One region of the Mesorhizobium sp. M0217 genome, then DNA from elsewhere that is predicted to be linked to it. Evidence: predicted binding sites of a transcription regulator. Region 1 holds the regulator's gene; the other holds the start of a gene.
What was found. Region 1 encodes HrcA, which represses chaperone genes, less so after heat shock. Its sites were predicted from a motif close to GTTAGCACTCNCNNNNNGNGAGTGCTAAC; they were not measured.
Positions count from the first base shown of each region.

Region 2: a site for HrcA is predicted at 5,605-5,633, ahead of groES (co-chaperone GroES). Genes of this name have one in related genera too.

Region 1 covers NZ_JAMYSN010000007.1:34,517-42,383, forward strand. The annotation lists gene NKJ18_RS13850 (low molecular weight protein tyrosine phosphatase family protein) at 1-6, opposite strand, end outside; gene NKJ18_RS13855 (hypothetical protein) at 10-381, opposite strand; gene hemW (radical SAM family heme chaperone HemW) at 450-1,607, opposite strand; gene rdgB (RdgB/HAM1 family non-canonical purine NTP pyrophosphatase) at 1,607-2,254, opposite strand; gene NKJ18_RS13870 (VOC family protein) at 2,254-2,664, opposite strand; gene rph (ribonuclease PH) at 2,855-3,571, opposite strand; gene hrcA (heat-inducible transcriptional repressor HrcA) at 3,720-4,805, shown strand; gene NKJ18_RS13885 (hypothetical protein) at 4,842-5,042, shown strand; gene NKJ18_RS13890 (PQQ-dependent sugar dehydrogenase) at 5,149-6,498, shown strand; gene NKJ18_RS13895 (hypothetical protein) at 6,523-7,428, opposite strand; gene NKJ18_RS13900 (LysE family translocator) at 7,606-7,867, shown strand, end outside.
Region 2 covers NZ_JAMYSN010000033.1:29,391-37,257, forward strand. The annotation lists gene NKJ18_RS29625 (AraC family transcriptional regulator) at 1-756, shown strand, start outside; gene NKJ18_RS29630 (bifunctional helix-turn-helix transcriptional regulator/GNAT family N-acetyltransferase) at 763-1,698, opposite strand; gene NKJ18_RS29635 (MFS transporter) at 1,778-2,965, opposite strand; gene NKJ18_RS29640 (TetR/AcrR family transcriptional regulator) at 3,136-3,762, shown strand; gene NKJ18_RS29645 (hypothetical protein) at 3,759-4,628, opposite strand; gene NKJ18_RS29650 (class I SAM-dependent methyltransferase) at 4,712-5,509, shown strand; gene groES (co-chaperone GroES) at 5,695-5,991, shown strand; gene groL (chaperonin GroEL) at 6,055-7,710, shown strand; gene NKJ18_RS29665 (TetR/AcrR family transcriptional regulator) at 7,783-7,867, opposite strand, start outside.

The sequences.
Region 1 (7,867 bases):
CTTCACCGACTACTCATCCCAGATTTTACGCAGATTTTTGCTGAGAGGGATGTACTGATCAAATGTGAGTCCATTCAGATCAAACTCGAGCAACTCATCCTTGGCGATCCCGCGAAGTTTATTTCCAATATATGTTATGAAACTGAGGACAACGCTGAATTCGCTCAAGTGGGTCAATTTTAGTTTCGATGTGACCGTTGCGTTCCTGATGAAAATCGCCTGAGCCTCAAAGAGGTCGTCTTGCTCTGGAGATCTCAAGATTTCGGTCAATCCAAACTCGAACACATCATCCGTGTTCAATGTCATCAAGGTCTCGTGGATCAGGAACGTCATCGCAGGAGTCACCTCGGATGCGGCGCTGGCACGCCAGCGGTTCAACAAGTCGACTTTCTAACATCCTTGCTCAAGCCGATAAATCGTCCAACAGCCCGGCCATTTGCCCTGTGGGCTCACCGCGCCAAATCCGCCACCACGGCATCGAGCACGATCATGCCGGCTGGCGTGGCGCGTAGCCTGGCATTGCCGATCGGCGCCACCAGCCCCTCATCCTGCAGCACGGTCAGCCGGGCGCTCGACAGGCCGCGCCCGGAAAACGCCTCGTAGCGGGAAAGGTCGATGCCTTCGGCCAACCTCAGCCCCATCAGCAGGAACTCGTCGGCCTCTTCGGAGCGCGTCAGGATCTCGCCGCCGGTGACGCCATGGCCCCTGGCCTCCACCAGATTGGCCCAGGTCTCCGGCATCCGCTCGGCGATCGTCACGGTGCGGTGGCCGTTCTCGATAAAGCGGCCATGCGCGCCCGGTCCGACGCCGACATATTCGCCATAGCGCCAATAGGTCAGATTGTGCCGGCTCTCGGCGCCCGGCCTGGCGTGGTTGGAAATCTCATAGGCCGGCAGGCCATGCGCTGCGGTGATCTCCTGCGTCAGCGCATAGAGATCGGCGGCCCGGTCATTATCGGGGATGATGAATTTGTTCGCCGCATGAAGGGCATGGAACGGCGTGCCTTCTTCGATGGTCAGCTGGTAGAGCGACAGATGGTCGGCGGCATGGCCGATCGCCTGTTCGAGCTCCGCCTGCCAGTCGTCCAGCGTCTGGCCGGGGCGGGCGTAGATCAGGTCGAAGGAAAGTCTTGGGAATATGTCCCGTGCCAGGCCAATTGCATGCAGCGCCTCGTCGACATTGTGCAGCCGGCCGAGGAAGCGCAGATCCTTGTCGTTCAGCGCCTGCACGCCGAGCGACACACGGTTGACGCCGGCGGCGCGGTAGCCGCGAAATCGCTCGGCCTCGACCGAGGACGGATTGGCTTCCAGCGTCACCTCGATGCCGTCGGGCACCGTCCAGTTCTTCGCCACGGCGTCCAGCACCGCCGCCACCGTCTGCGGCTGCATCAGCGACGGTGTGCCGCCGCCGAGAAAGATACTGGTCACTTCGCGCGGCCCGGTCCGCTCGCTCATGGTCTTCAGCTCGTTCTCGAAGGCGCGGGCAAAGCGCTCCTGGTCGACCGGCTGGTGACGGACATGGCTGTTGAAGTCGCAATACGGGCATTTGGCCGCGCAGAACGGCCAATGGATGTAGACCCCGAAGCCCGGGCTGCGGTCCAGCGACATTAAGCTGAGCCTAACCTGGCGCGGGCGAATTTCTGGAAGGCGCGGGCGCGGTGCGACAGCGCCGTCGGCTGACCGGGCTTCCAGCCGTGTTTTTCCTCAGCGCTCATCTCGCCGAACGTCTTGTCGAAACCGTCGGGCAAAAACACCGGGTCGTAGCCGAAGCCCAGTTCGCCGCGCGGCGGCCACACCAGCGTTCCCTCAGCTTCGCCGCGATAATATTCAGCCTCGCCATTGGGGAAGGCCAGGCAGATGACGGCGACGAACCGCCCCTTGCGCTGCGCTGGCTTGGCGGCGCCGACCTCCTGCAAGGCCACTTCGGTGCGCTGCATGGCCATCCCGAAGTCGCGGCTGCCATCGGGAGCTTCGGCCCAATTGGCGGTGTAGACGCCGGGGGCGCCGTCGAGCGCGTCGACGCACAGGCCCGAATCGTCCGACAGCGCCGGCAGGCCGGTCGCCTTAGCCGCGGCGAAGGCCTTGATGTAGGCGTTTTCCTCGAAGGTGGTGCCGGTCTCCTCCGGTTCCGGCAGGCCGTAGTCCTTGGCCGACTTCGCCTCGAAGCCGAACGGACCCATCAAATCGGCGAATTCGCGCAGCTTGCCTTCATTGTGGCTGGCAACGACGATCTTCTTTCCATCGAGAGAATGCATCAAAGGCCCCAGATCCTTGGCTCGGCGAATTCGATCGAATTGCCCGAGGGGTCGCGTATGTAGATCGAACGCCCGCCCTGCGGCCATTCGAATTCGCTTTCGATGGCGATGTTTTTCGCCTCAAGTTGCGCCTTCCTCTGTGCGAGTTCATCCGCACTTGCGGCAAAGCAGAGATGGCCCTCGCCGACCGTGCCATGCGGCGGCACTTTCAGCCGCGCATCCGGTGCCGGCGGGATTTTGGTGGCTTCGGCGTTGAAGATGAGCAGTACGCCCGGGCCGCAGCGGAAGAAGAGATGGCGGCCGTCGACCTTGCCGAGGAGAGGGAGGCCGAGGACGTTGGAGTAGAAGGCTTCGGCAGCGGCGAGATCCGTGACGTAAAGCGCTGACTCAAGAATAGCGGAGGGTTGCATCAGGCGCCCCCCTCTGCCCTGCCGGGCATCTCCCCCGCAAGGGGGGAGATTGGCAGTTCCGCTGGCGGCGTCTCAACGTTGATGGTTGGCGAAAACGGTAGCGACCTCTGATCTCCCCCCTTGCGGGGGAGATGGCCGGCAGGCCAGAGGGGGGTGTGAAGGATCGCCGACGTCATCACGTTAAATTCAATCAGGCCACAGCCATCTGCTGCAAGCTCACCAGCCGCTGAATGCCCTTCTTTGCCAGGCCCATCAGCTCCGCGAACTGCCCTTCCGAGAACGGCTCGCCCTCGGCGGTGCCCTGGATCTCGACGATGCCGCCCTTGCCGGTCATGACGAAATTGGCGTCGGTGCCGGCAGATGAATCCTCGATGTAGTCGAGGTCGATGACCGGCTGGCCGTCATGGATGCCGCAGGAAATTGCCGCGACATGGTCTTTCAGCACCTTGGCAACGCTGGCCATCTGCCGCGCTTCCATCCAGCGCAGGCAATCGTAAAGCGCCACCCAGCCGCCGGTGATCGAGGCCGTGCGGGTGCCGCCATCGGCCTGGATGACGTCGCAGTCGACGGTGATCTGCTGTTCGCCCAGCGCCTGCAGGTCGACAACGGCGCGCAAGGAGCGGCCGATCAGCCGCTGGATTTCCAGCGTGCGGCCGCCTTGCTTGCCGGCCGAGGCTTCACGGCGCATGCGCTCGCCGGTCGAACGCGGCAGCATGCCGTATTCCGCCGTCACCCAGCCCTTGCCGGAATTGCGCATCCAGCCTGGCACCTTTTCCTCCAGGCTCGCCGTGCACAACACATGCGTGTCGCCGAATTTCACCAGGCACGAGCCTTCGGCGTGTTTGGAGACGCCGCGCTCGAAGGAGATGGCGCGCATTTCGTCGGCTTGGCGTTTGGAAGGGCGCATCGAGGCCTCTTTCTGTTCTTTTATGGTTGCGTCGGCGGCTTGTAGACGCATGCAGCCCATGGCGCAAAGGAAAAGGCCCCCAGATAGACGCCGGGTTGCGCGGGGGCGATGGAAGTCTATATCCTTGAGCCGGAGGTTTTTGGCTCGAATGACCAAGGCAGTCACCGAACCCAGTTTGCTGGCGCCCGCGCTGCAGTCGCTCGACATGCGTTCGCGCGACATCTTTCGGCGCATTGTCGAGTCCTATCTGAAGGACGGTGAGCCTGTGGGATCGCGCAGCCTGTCGCGCATCCTGCCGTCGTCGCTGTCGCCGGCCACCATCCGCAACGTGATGAGCGACCTCGAGCATCTCGGCCTGATCTATGCCCCGCACATCTCGGCCGGGCGCCTGCCGACGCAGACCGGCCTGCGCTTCTTCGTCGATGCCTTCATGGAGCTTGGCGATCTCTCCGACGAGGAACGCCGCGTCATCGAGGCGCAGGTGCGCGCCTCCGGCTCGGGCGCGACGCTGGAACACATGCTGACCGAGGCCAGCCAGATGCTGTCGGGCATGTCGCGCGGCGCCGGCCTGGTGCTCGCCACCAAGAACGAAGTGGCGCTGAAGCACATCGAGTTCATCCAGCTCGAGCCGACCAAGGCGCTGGCGGTGATGGTGTCGCAGAATGGCGATGTCGAGAACCGCGTCGTCGACCTGCCGGCCGGCATCACCGTCTCGCAGCTGCACGAGGCCTCCAACTTCCTCAACGCCCATATCAGGGGCCGCACGCTCGCCGAGGCGCGCATCGAGATCGCCCGTATCAAGGATGAGACCCGGGCAGCGCTGGACACGCTGTCGCAGGACCTGGTCGAGAAAGGCCTGGCGGTGTGGGCCGGCGCCGATAGCGGCCTGCCGGCGCGCCTTATCGTGCGCGGCCGCGCCAATTTGCTCGAAAACGTCACCGCCCAGGCCGATATCGAATTGCTGCGCCACCTGTTCGAGGATCTGGAGACGCAGGACGGGCTGATCCAGCTGCTCGACCTCGCCGAGGACGGCCCCGGCGTGCGGATCTTCATCGGCTCGGAAAACAAGCTGTTCTCGCTCTCCGGCTCGTCGCTGGTCGTGGCGCCTTACCGCGACAAGGACGCCCGCGTCGTCGGCGCGCTCGGCGTCATCGGCCCGACCAGGCTGAATTATGCCCGCATCGTGCCTATGGTCGACTACACGGCGCAATTGATTACCCGGATGTTAAGATAATTCCGAAGCCGGGATCACCGTAAAGGAGGGCGCAGAATGGCGCTTGAATCGTTCAAGGCCCAGATCAGCATGCTGCTCGAAGAAATGGTCAACCAGCCGGAGGACGAGCACGAAATCCAGGAGCAGCTGCGCGAAAAACTGCGCGAAATGCGCGCCATGGGCTTGCCGCTGCCGGAAGATCTCGTCGCATTGGAAAAGCGTCTCGACGACGATCTGGACGTCGAAGAGGAAAGTTGAGCGGTTCTCTCGTCGAATCTGCGCGCGCACGCTTCTCTTTTGCGGCGGCCGCACAATATCTCCCTTGTCGTGACGCGCCGACCGGCGCGAGTTCGAGGAGAACAGCATGATCCGGATTGCCGGCTTCGCAGGCCTTGCCCTGCTTCTGGCCACCAGCGCCTTCGCCCAGCAGGCTGATCAACTGCTGCTGACCGGCAAGGACGCTTTCGGCGACTGGAAGGCCGACAAGCCAGGTGTGCGCCGGCTGATTAGGCCGGATGATCTGAAAAGACCCAACATCACCGAATCCGCCTCCAACAGCGCCGGCCTTGGCGATCGACCCGAGGGCGCGAAGCCCGTCCTGCTGCCTGGGTTTTCGGCCGAACTGGTTGCTTCCGGCATTTCCAATCCGCGGGTCGTGCGCGTGGCGCCGAACGGCGACCTGTTCGTCGCCGACAGTGACGCCAACCAGATCCGCGTCTATCGGCTGGCCAAGGGTAGCGCGAAGCCGGCCGAAGAGGGCATTTTTGCCGACAATCTCAACCAGCCCTATGGCATCGCCTTCTACCCGCCTGGCGACAAGCCGCAATGGGTCTACGTCGCGAACAACGACAGCGTGGTCCGCTACGCCTATCGCGACGGCGACCTTAAAGCCTCCGGCGAACCGGAGACGATTGTCTCCGACATCCCTACCGGCGGCCACTGGACCCGCGATATCGCCTTCTCGCCGGACGGGAAGACGCTGTATCTCTCGGTCGGCTCCGGATCGAACGTCGCGGAGGGCATGCAGAAGGCACCGAAGGGCGGCCTTGACGCCTGGGCAAAATCACAGCCACTCGGCGCCACCTGGGGTTCCGAGGATGGCCGTGCCGACGTGCTGGCCTTCGGCCCCGACGGCAAGAATGGCCGCATCCTCGCTACTGGCCTGCGCAATTGTTCGGGCATGACCGTGCAACCGGCCACCGGCGCGCTGTGGTGTGTCGTCAACGAGCGCGACGGTCTCGGCGACGATGTGCCGTTCGAATATGCCACCTCAGTCAAGGACGGCGCCTTCTATGGCTGGCCCTGGTATTATATCGGCGCCAACGAGGACCCGCGTCACGAGGGCGCGCGCCCAGACCTCGCCGGCTCGGTCGCCGTGCCCGACGTGCTGATGCAGGCGCATTCGGCGCCGCTCAACATCGCCTTCTATGACGGCGACAATTTTACGGCCGAGTACAAGGGCGATGCTTTCGTCGCCCTGCACGGCTCCTGGAACCGTGGTATGAGGACCGGCTACAAGGTGGTGCGGCTGAGATTCAGCGACGGCAAGCCGACCAGCGAGTACCAGGATTTCATCACCGGCTTCGTCCTCTCCGACGACGCCGTCTGGGGCCGGCCGGTCGGCGTCGCGGTGGCCAAGGACGGCGCGCTTATCGTAACCGAGGATGGCAACGGCACCATCTGGCGCATCACCCATGTCGATGGCCCATCCTGAGCCGGCGAACAGCGCAATCCGGCCCTAATGCACGTCCCGATGGATCACCTTGGGATAGGTATGGATCACCTCGGCCGATGAGACGCGGTCATCGAAACCGGTATCCCTGAGATTGAAGAGGCCGACCGAGCCGAAGGACTTCTTCGCCCCTTGCGCGAAGCGGCCGTCGCTGAAATCGTGTTCGTAAAGCGTCACCGTGACGTGGCCGGCATTGAGCTTCGGCACGTAAACACTGCTGATGGTGTCGTTGGCGACGCCAAGCTGGTTGACGTTGAAGCGATAGAGGTCCTGCACCATGCGCCGGGCCGCATTGCCATTGATCATCCAGTATTCGCGGCGCGATGCGCGGTTCGGGTCGATGAGTTTGAGCGGCGCCTTGCGGCCAAGCCCGAGCCAGTGCTCGAACACCATCACATTGGCGCCCCACGGATAGGGATAGTTGGACTTGTCGATGATGCGTGGCGGGCCATCCTCGGCAATCTCGGCGGTATCGACATAGTCCAGCCATTGCAGCTGGAACGACGCTTCCACGTTGAGGTCGGTACTGCGCGGATCGGCAGCGATGATGCGCCAGTCGGAGACCGGCGGATATTTGGTGTCGAGGTCGATGTAGAATTCGCCTTTGGCGGTGTCGTCGGGGTCTATCTTTTGCGGTCCGTCACGCTCCATCGCCACCAGTCGCACCTTGAACCGGTTGTTGACTACCAGCGGATAGATCATCGGACGAACGGGGTAGGCGCCAGGGTTCCGGCTGTCGGTAAAATATCCAGTCTGCGGAACGACATCGCTATCGCCCTTGTCGAACAGGCTGAAAGCCTGACGCCCCTCGAACCACAGATACCATTCCAGCTCGTGGACGTGACCGCGTGCTTCGGAATAGTTGTTGGGCATCCACTTCATGAGCTGGATGTGAAGTCTTTTGGCTAACATGGGTGCTCCTGCCGTTCGGAGCCATGCGAGATAGCCGACCGCCTTCGGGGCGTAAGTGAACCATCTCTCGCTTTCAGGCGAGGATGACCGGCTTTCATGTCCTGCTTGGCGCAATCGAATCCGTTTTGCCGTTGCAGGCTTTCATGGCATCAGAGCGGCTCAGGAGGTGCGACCGTCATGACCCTCACCGGCTTCCTTGCCTATAGTGCTGCGCTGGGCATCGCCGCCGCCATTCCCGGCCCCGGCGTCACCGCGCTTGTGGCGCGGGCGCTCGGATCCGGCTTCCGCTCGTCGCTGGCGATGTCGTTCGGCCTGATGCTCGGCGACCTCATTTATCTCACCGCGGTGGTGCTCGGCCTTGCCTTTGTCGCGCAAATCTTCGGCATGGTGTTTCTCGCCATCAAATGGCTGGGCGTCGCCTATCTCGCCTTCCTCGGCT
Region 2 (7,867 bases), on a different contig from region 1:
CAAAGCAGCGGCGTCTCGCGCTTTCATGTGACGCGCGCCTTTGGCGCCGCCACCGGCCGTTCGGTGATGGGCTATATGCGCGCGCGCCGGCTGACCGAAGCGGCGCGCAAGCTGGCTTCCGGCGCGCCCGACATCCTCGCGGTCGCGCTCGATGCCGGCTACGCCTCGCACGAAGCCTTCACCCGCGCCTTCCGCGATCAGTTCGGCACGACGCCGGAACTGGTGCGCGCGCAGGGCAGCCTCAGCAATCTCGACCTGGTGGAGCCGATCCTGATGGACCAGTCCTTCCTCGCCTCACTGCCGCCGCCGCGCTTCGAGACCGGCCGTCCCTTCCTCATTGCCGGCCTCGGCGAGCGCTACAGCTGCGAAACCAGTGCGGCCATTCCGATGCAGTGGCAACGCTTTGGGCCCTATATCGGCAACATCCCGGGCGAGACCGGCGACGTCGCCTATGGCGTCTGCGTCAATGGCGACGATGCCGGCAATTTCGACTATATCGCCGGGGTCGAAGTTTCGGATTTCTCGGACCTGCCGAAGGAGCTTTCGCGGGTGCGGGTGCCGGCGCAGAAATACGCCGTGTTCACCCATGCCGAGCACATCTCCACCATCCGCCGCACCGTCAACACGATCTGGAACAAATGGCTGCCGGCCTCGGGGCACGATATAGCCGACGGCCCCGAATTCGAGCGCTACGGCCCGGAGTTCGATCCGCGCAGCGGCAATGGCGGACTGGAGATATGGGTCCCGGTGGCCTGAACGCCGCTACAACTCCAGGTTCCAGTTCTGGCCGACCAGATCCTTGCCGAAGGCGTGATGGCGCTCTTCGTCCACCAGCCTGAAGCCGGCACTCTCGTAGATGTGGCGGGCGGCGGTCAGGATGTCGTTGGTCCATAGGGTCAGCGTCTTGTAGCCCTTAGCACGAGCAAAGCCGATGCACTCCTGAACCAGCCGCTTGCCGATGCCGAGGCCGCGCGCCGATGGTTCGACATAGAGCAGGCGCAGCTTCGCCACCGCGTCGGATTTGCGCACGACGAAGACCGAGCCGACTACCTCCCCTTGCCGTTCGGCAATCCAGCTGCGTTCCCATTCTGGATCGAAGGATTTTACGAAGGCGCCGAGGATTTCGGCGACCAGCGCCTCGTAGGTTTCGTCCCAGCCATATTCCTGTGCGTAGATCTGTCCTTGGCGGCGCACGACCCAGCCGATGTCGCCGACCTGCAAGGGGCGCAGCACATACGGCACTTTGGACTCCGGGCTGTCGCCCAGGAGTTGCTGCACCGTCTGCATAGCCTTGGCCAGCCGGTCCTGTTCGGCAGCGGGAAGCCGCGCCAGCAAGGCGGCGACCTGGTCGTGCGAAGCCCGGTTCAGCGGCACGAAGGCCTGCCGCCCCGCCGGCGTCAGCGTGATCGACGATTGCCGCGCATCCGACGCCAGCGCCGCGCGCGAAATCAGCTGCAGGTGCTCGAACTTCTTCAGGAGCCGGCTGACATAACCGGCATCGAGGCCGAGATCGCGAATGAGATCGCTGGCGGTCAGGCCATCGCGATGCGCCAGTTCGTAGAGCACCCGCGCCTCGGTCAGCGAGAAGGCGCTTTTCAGCAGGCCTTCGTCGAGCAGACCTATCTGGCGGGTGTAGAAGCGGTTGAAAGCCCGCACCGCGTCGATGCGCTCCTTGCCGGGCTGATGATGGATCGTCATGGGAAGCCTCCTGCCCATCAACGATCGGCCATTTATTTGACTTAGTCAAGTATGTACGAGATGCTCACGCGGTCGCTTCTCAGGCGATCGCGCGGCGGCGCCGCGCGATCAGGACGAACAGGCCGAGCAGCACGACGCTGGCCGCCGCACTGGCGGCGGCAAATTCCGGCACCGGGCGAAAATCCTTGCCGTCGATCAGCAGCGATGCCGCGACCGGGCCGATCGCCAGACCGAAAAGCTGGGCCGCCGGCACCAGAAGCACGGCCGTGCGCGTCTCGTCGGCGGTGATCGCCAGCCGGATCTGATAGGGCACGATGAACAGAAGGATGAAGCCCATGATCAAGGCCGCGACCCAGAAAACCGTCAGGCCGGGGCTGCCGGCGAGCACCACGGAACTGGCGACGGCGACCACGCCGATCGCCACGATCGCGAAGCGGTAATCGATGCGCGCCTCGAAGACGGTAGCCGTCATTGCGCCCAGCACCTGCAATGCGAGGTTGGCCGAGACGATCAGGCCGACGGTGCGGCCATCGATGCCGTATTGTGCGCCAAGTGGCTCGAGAAACGCCCAGACCGAGCCGAAGAACATGAAGTAGCAGAAGACGCTCAGCAAAGCGGCAAGCGAAGGAACGGTCAGCACATTGCTGAACTGTTCCTCCTTGGGCAGGTCGGCATAGCTATCGGGGACGATGAAGGCGACCGCCACCGAAGCGATGCAGACGACGGCAAGGACGATGAAGCCGCCTGCCGATCCGGCGGCCGGGATGACGTAAAGCGCCACCAGCAGGGCAAGGGCGCATTGCGCCAGGGTCTGAAGGGTGACGAAGAAGCCGCCGATGCGCTCGGCCCGGCGCGAACGGGCGATCAGTTCCGTGGCGACCGCCACCAGCCCGCCCTCGGCGAGGCCGGCCACCGCGCGGGCGGCAATCAGCGAGGTGGAGGTCAGCGCATAGGAGGTCGCCCAGTTCGCCAGCGCCAGCAGGACCAGAAGGACGGCACTTTTCCAGCGCATATTGTGGGCGGAAAGCATCATGGCCACCACAGCCGAACCGATGCCGATGGCAATCATCTCGGCCGTGGCGACCAGCGCGAGTTCGTCGCCGCTGACATGCCCCTCGGTATAGAGTGCGCCGAGCAGCACCGGCTGCAGCCCGAGAATGAGCAGGCCGACCGAGCCGATCCACAATGCCGAGGCGAGTTGCGCCCCAGTGGGGTTGCCGACCAGCCAGTCGCCGTTCCCGGCATCGGCGTTACCAGCAGAAGTCACGGTCGCCTCCCAACGTCCTTGCCTGGCGGCAAAAAAACTGACAGTCTGTCAGCATTTAGAAACTGATACTCGATCATATTCGTTTGTCAATCAGTAGCGGGACTTGGCACCAACAAGGCTGGGGATGGTCATGGCGATCGAATGGTCTGGGCGATCGAGAGGATGGCGGCATGAACGAAGCAGTGCAGATGACGACCGAACCGAGGCGCAGGCCCAAACAGGAGCGCAGCCGCGAGCGCATCGACGCCATCCTGTCGACGACCATGCGGCTGATCGGCGAGAAAGGCATCGACGCCGTCACCATGAAGGAAGTCGGCGCACAGGCCGGCGGGCCGATCGCCACCGTCTATCATTACTTCCCCAACAAGTCGGCGATCCTGGCGATGCTCTACGAGCGATTCTCCGAAGTGAGCCGCGCCCGGCTTGCCGCGATCGTTGCCGACGTCGGCGGGCTGAGCGACGTTATCGCTGCGGCCGACCGGCTGCTCGACGACTACTATGAGCGCGTCGCCGGCGACCCCGCCATTCAGGACCTGCAAAACGCCATCCAGGCTGACAAGGCGCTGAAGAATCTCGACATCGCCGAAACCCGGCACCAGGCGACGATGTTCTGCGACCATGTCGGCCCCTTTCTCGCGCCAGAGCGACGCAATGAGTTCGGCCGTATGGTTTTCCTGATCTTCCAGCTGGCCGGCGGCGTCGTGCGCATGGCGCTGACCCAGGACCAGGAGGAAAGCCGCCACACCATCGAGGACTACCGGTCGATCATCCATACGCAGTTGGGACTGTTTCTCTAGCGCCCGATTCGACCCCGTCCGGTCTGGTGGATGAGGTTTTCGAAGCCGTCGGCCAGGTTGGCGGCGCCGGCGGCGACGATCTTCGACAGGTTTCTGGCGCGACCCGGGGTCTTGTTGGCATCGAGCAGCACGGCCCTGCCCTCATGCACGACAAAGTCGAATTTGCCATAGTCGAAGCCCAGCTTCCGACGCAGGGCGCGCAATTCGTCGGGAACCGCAACCGGCTCCCGGCGGATGGTGTCGTCGCCCTTGACCAGGCGCTGTGGCGAGACATAGCGGGTGCAGCGCTCCCGATCGCCGCAGAATATCCAGAACCGCGCCGCAAACCCGTCGGGCTCGATTTCGGGAATGAATTTTTCCACGATCAGGTCGGCACGCCTGAAAATCTCCGGCGCCACATCGGCCAGCGAGGCATGCACCTGATAACGGTCGAAGGTCTGCGCGCCCGGGAAAGGCACTGCCTTGCCGGCGCGAACGGATTTTCGGTTGAGCTGCTCCTCGGGCGTCCCCCAATGATTGAGGTTGCTCTTGACGATGACCTGGCCGCTCCAGTTGGCACCCTCCTCGAGGATCGCACCGCTGATGCGGCGCTTGGAAATGTCGGTCGCACCAAGATTGAGACAAATCGGAAATCCGCGCGCGTAGTCGACATAGTCCGATGGCGTCACTGTCGCGTCGACATGCAGGACGGCAATATCGGCGTTATGACTTGCCGAGGGTCCACGCATGATCTGCACGGAGTGACCGCGCCGTTTCAGCTCCGCCAGGACGTCGAACAGCATGTAGGGGCTGTCCTGGCGCAGCAGGAGGCCCCGCCGGCTCTGGAAGCGGTCAAATTCATGCGTTATGACGGCAATGCGGGCCATGGCCTTTCCATGCATGAGGTAACTCGCAAGGCAACCAACAGCCTGGAAGGAAATATGTCCAGCCTTTCCCCAAACCGTTCCGCATGACTGAGCATTGGGACGCAATTCGCCGTCACTGGCGGCTTCTCGGGTCGCCGCTGTGTCCGCCCCCGGAAGCTGTCGCCGCCTATGAGCGCGAACTTAGCCTGCAATCGGTCGATGTGGTGCTGCTCGGGGTCACGCCGGAGCTTGCCGGCCTCGGAAGGACCATGCTCGCGATCGACGAGTCCACTGCCATGATATCGGGCATCTGGCCGGGCGATACCGCCTCACGCAAGGCGGTGATCGGCAACTGGCTGGAGTTGCCGCTGGGCGACGAAAGCGCCGGGGCGGTGATCGGCGACGGCTGTCTGTCGGCGCTGGACTCCTCGGTTGCACGGCAGGCGCTGCTTGCCGAGATCGCGCGTGTGCTGAAGTCCGATGGGCGGGCTGCATTGCGCGCCTATGCAAGCCCTCAGGTGCCGGACGATCTGCAGGAGGTCCGGGCGCTGACGCTGTCCGGTGGTGTCGCGACCTTCCACGAACTCAAATGGCGCATTGCCATGGCTTGTGCCGGCGGCGATCCCGACCGCGCCATTCCGGTGCGGGCGATCCTCGACGCCTTCGATGCGCTGTTTGCCGACCGGGAGGCCCTTGCCGCGACGACCGGATGGGAGATGCCGGTCATCGGCACCATCGATGTCTATGCGAATTCGCAGACTGTCTACAGTTTCGCCCCGGCGGCGACGCTGGTCGAAGAGGCGAGCCGGTTTTTTGACAGTGTCCGCCTCGCGCCGACAGGGACCTATGGGCTGGCTGAACGCTGTCCGCTTCTGGTGCTTAAATCGCCGCGGCGCCGGTAGGGTCTGCCGTCGGATCGCGGCACGGCTCCAATTGGCACAATTGTGCTCACCGTTCGCCTTGACTCTCGAAAGCCACGCGCTTATTTCAGCGCGACGTTAGCACTCTCCCCAGGTGAGTGCTAACGCACATCCGGCACCGCCGGATCGAGGAACAGCTCTCACCGTTCTCATTCGAGGAAGAAAAAATGGCAAAGTCGAAGTTCCGCCCGCTTCATGACCGCGTGGTCGTACGCCGGGTCGAATCCGAATCCAAGACCGCCGGCGGGATCATCATCCCGGATACGGCAAAGGAAAAGCCGCAGGAAGGCGAGATCATCGCCGTCGGCTCCGGCGCTCGCGACGAAGCCGGCAAGCTGGTCCCGCTGGACGTCAAGGCCGGCGACCGCATCCTGTTCGGCAAGTGGTCGGGCACCGAAGTCAAGCTCAATGGCGAAGACCTTCTGATCATGAAGGAATCCGACATTATGGGCATCATCGGCTGATCATCGGCCTCACCGTCAACTAATTTCGGGCTTGATCGCAAGCCCCCTGCCAGGAGCTAAAAAATGGCTGCTAAAGACGTAAAATTCTCCCGCGACGCCCGCGAGCGCATGCTGCGCGGCGTCAACATCCTCGCCGACGCAGTGAAGGTCACGCTCGGCCCCAAGGGCCGCAATGTCGTCATCGACAAGTCGTTCGGCGCACCGCGCATCACCAAGGACGGCGTCACCGTCGCCAAGGAAATCGAGCTTGAAGACAAGTTCGAAAACATGGGCGCGCAGATGGTCCGCGAAGTTGCTTCGAAGACCAACGACATTGCCGGCGACGGCACCACGACCGCGACCGTTCTGGCGCAGTCGATCGTCCAGGAAGGCCACAAGGCCGTTGCCGCCGGCATGAACCCGATGGATCTGAAGCGCGGCATCGATCTGGCCGTCACCGAAGTCGTCGCGGCTCTCGGCAAAGCTGCCAAGAAGATCAAGACCTCCGAGGAAGTTGCCCAGGTCGGCACGATCTCGGCCAATGGCGACGAGTCGGTCGGCGCCATGATCGCCGAAGCGATGCAGAAGGTCGGCAATGAAGGCGTCATCACGGTTGAAGAAGCCAAGACCGCCGAGACCGAGCTGGAAGTCGTCGAAGGCATGCAGTTCGACCGCGGCTATCTCTCGCCCTACTTCGTCACCAACGCCGACAAGATGGTTGCCGAGCTCGAGGACGTCTACATCCTCCTGCACGAGAAGAAGCTGTCCAACCTCCAGGCCATGCTGCCGGTTCTCGAAGCCGTCGTGCAGACCTCCAAGCCGCTTCTTATCATCTCGGAAGACGTCGAAGGCGAGGCTCTGGCCACGCTGGTCGTCAACAAGCTGCGCGGCGGCCTGAAGATCGCCGCCGTCAAGGCGCCGGGCTTCGGTGATCGCCGCAAGGCCATGTTGGAAGACATCGCCATCCTCACCGGTGGCCAGGTCATCTCGGAAGACCTCGGCATCAAGCTCGAGAATGTCGGCCTCAACATGCTCGGCCGCGCCAAGAAGGTGTCGATCTCCAAGGAGAACACCACCATCGTCGACGGCGCCGGCAAGAAGGCCGAGATCCAGGGCCGCGTTGCCCAGATCAAGCAGCAGATCGAAGAGACCACGTCGGACTACGACAAGGAGAAGCTGCAGGAACGTCTGGCGAAGCTCGCCGGCGGCGTTGCGGTGATCCGTGTCGGCGGCGCGACGGAAGTCGAAGTCAAGGAAAAGAAGGACCGCGTCGATGACGCCCTCAACGCGACCCGTGCGGCCGTGGAAGAAGGCATCGTTGCAGGCGGCGGCGTCGCTCTCCTGCGCGCTTCGGCCAACATCAAGGTCACCGGCGTCAATGCCGACCAGGCTGCCGGCATCAACATCGTTCGTCGTGCACTGCAGGCTCCGGCCCGTCAGATCGCTTCGAACGCAGGTGCTGAAGCTTCGATCGTCGCCGGCAAGATCCTCGACAACAAGGGCGCGACCTACGGCTACAACGCCCAGACCGGAGAGTATGGCGACATGATCGCCATGGGCATCGTCGACCCGGTCAAGGTCGTTCGCACCGCTCTCCAGGACGCGGCTTCGGTCGCCGGCCTGCTCGTCACCACCGAAGCCATGATCGCGGAGGCTCCCAAGAAGGAGTCGGCTGGCGGCGGCATGCCTGGCGGCATGGGCGGCGGCGGCATGGGCGGCATGGGCGGCATGGATTTCTAATCCAAGCTATCTGGCTTATGCATACGGAAAGGGCGCCGAGAGGCGCCCTTTTTTGTTTTGGAAAGCGGATGGTTAGGCGGCGCTGTCCGCCTGCCGCGCAACTTTGCCTGCAAGCACCGCCTGCTCGACAAGTGCCGCCACCTCGTCGGCCACCACC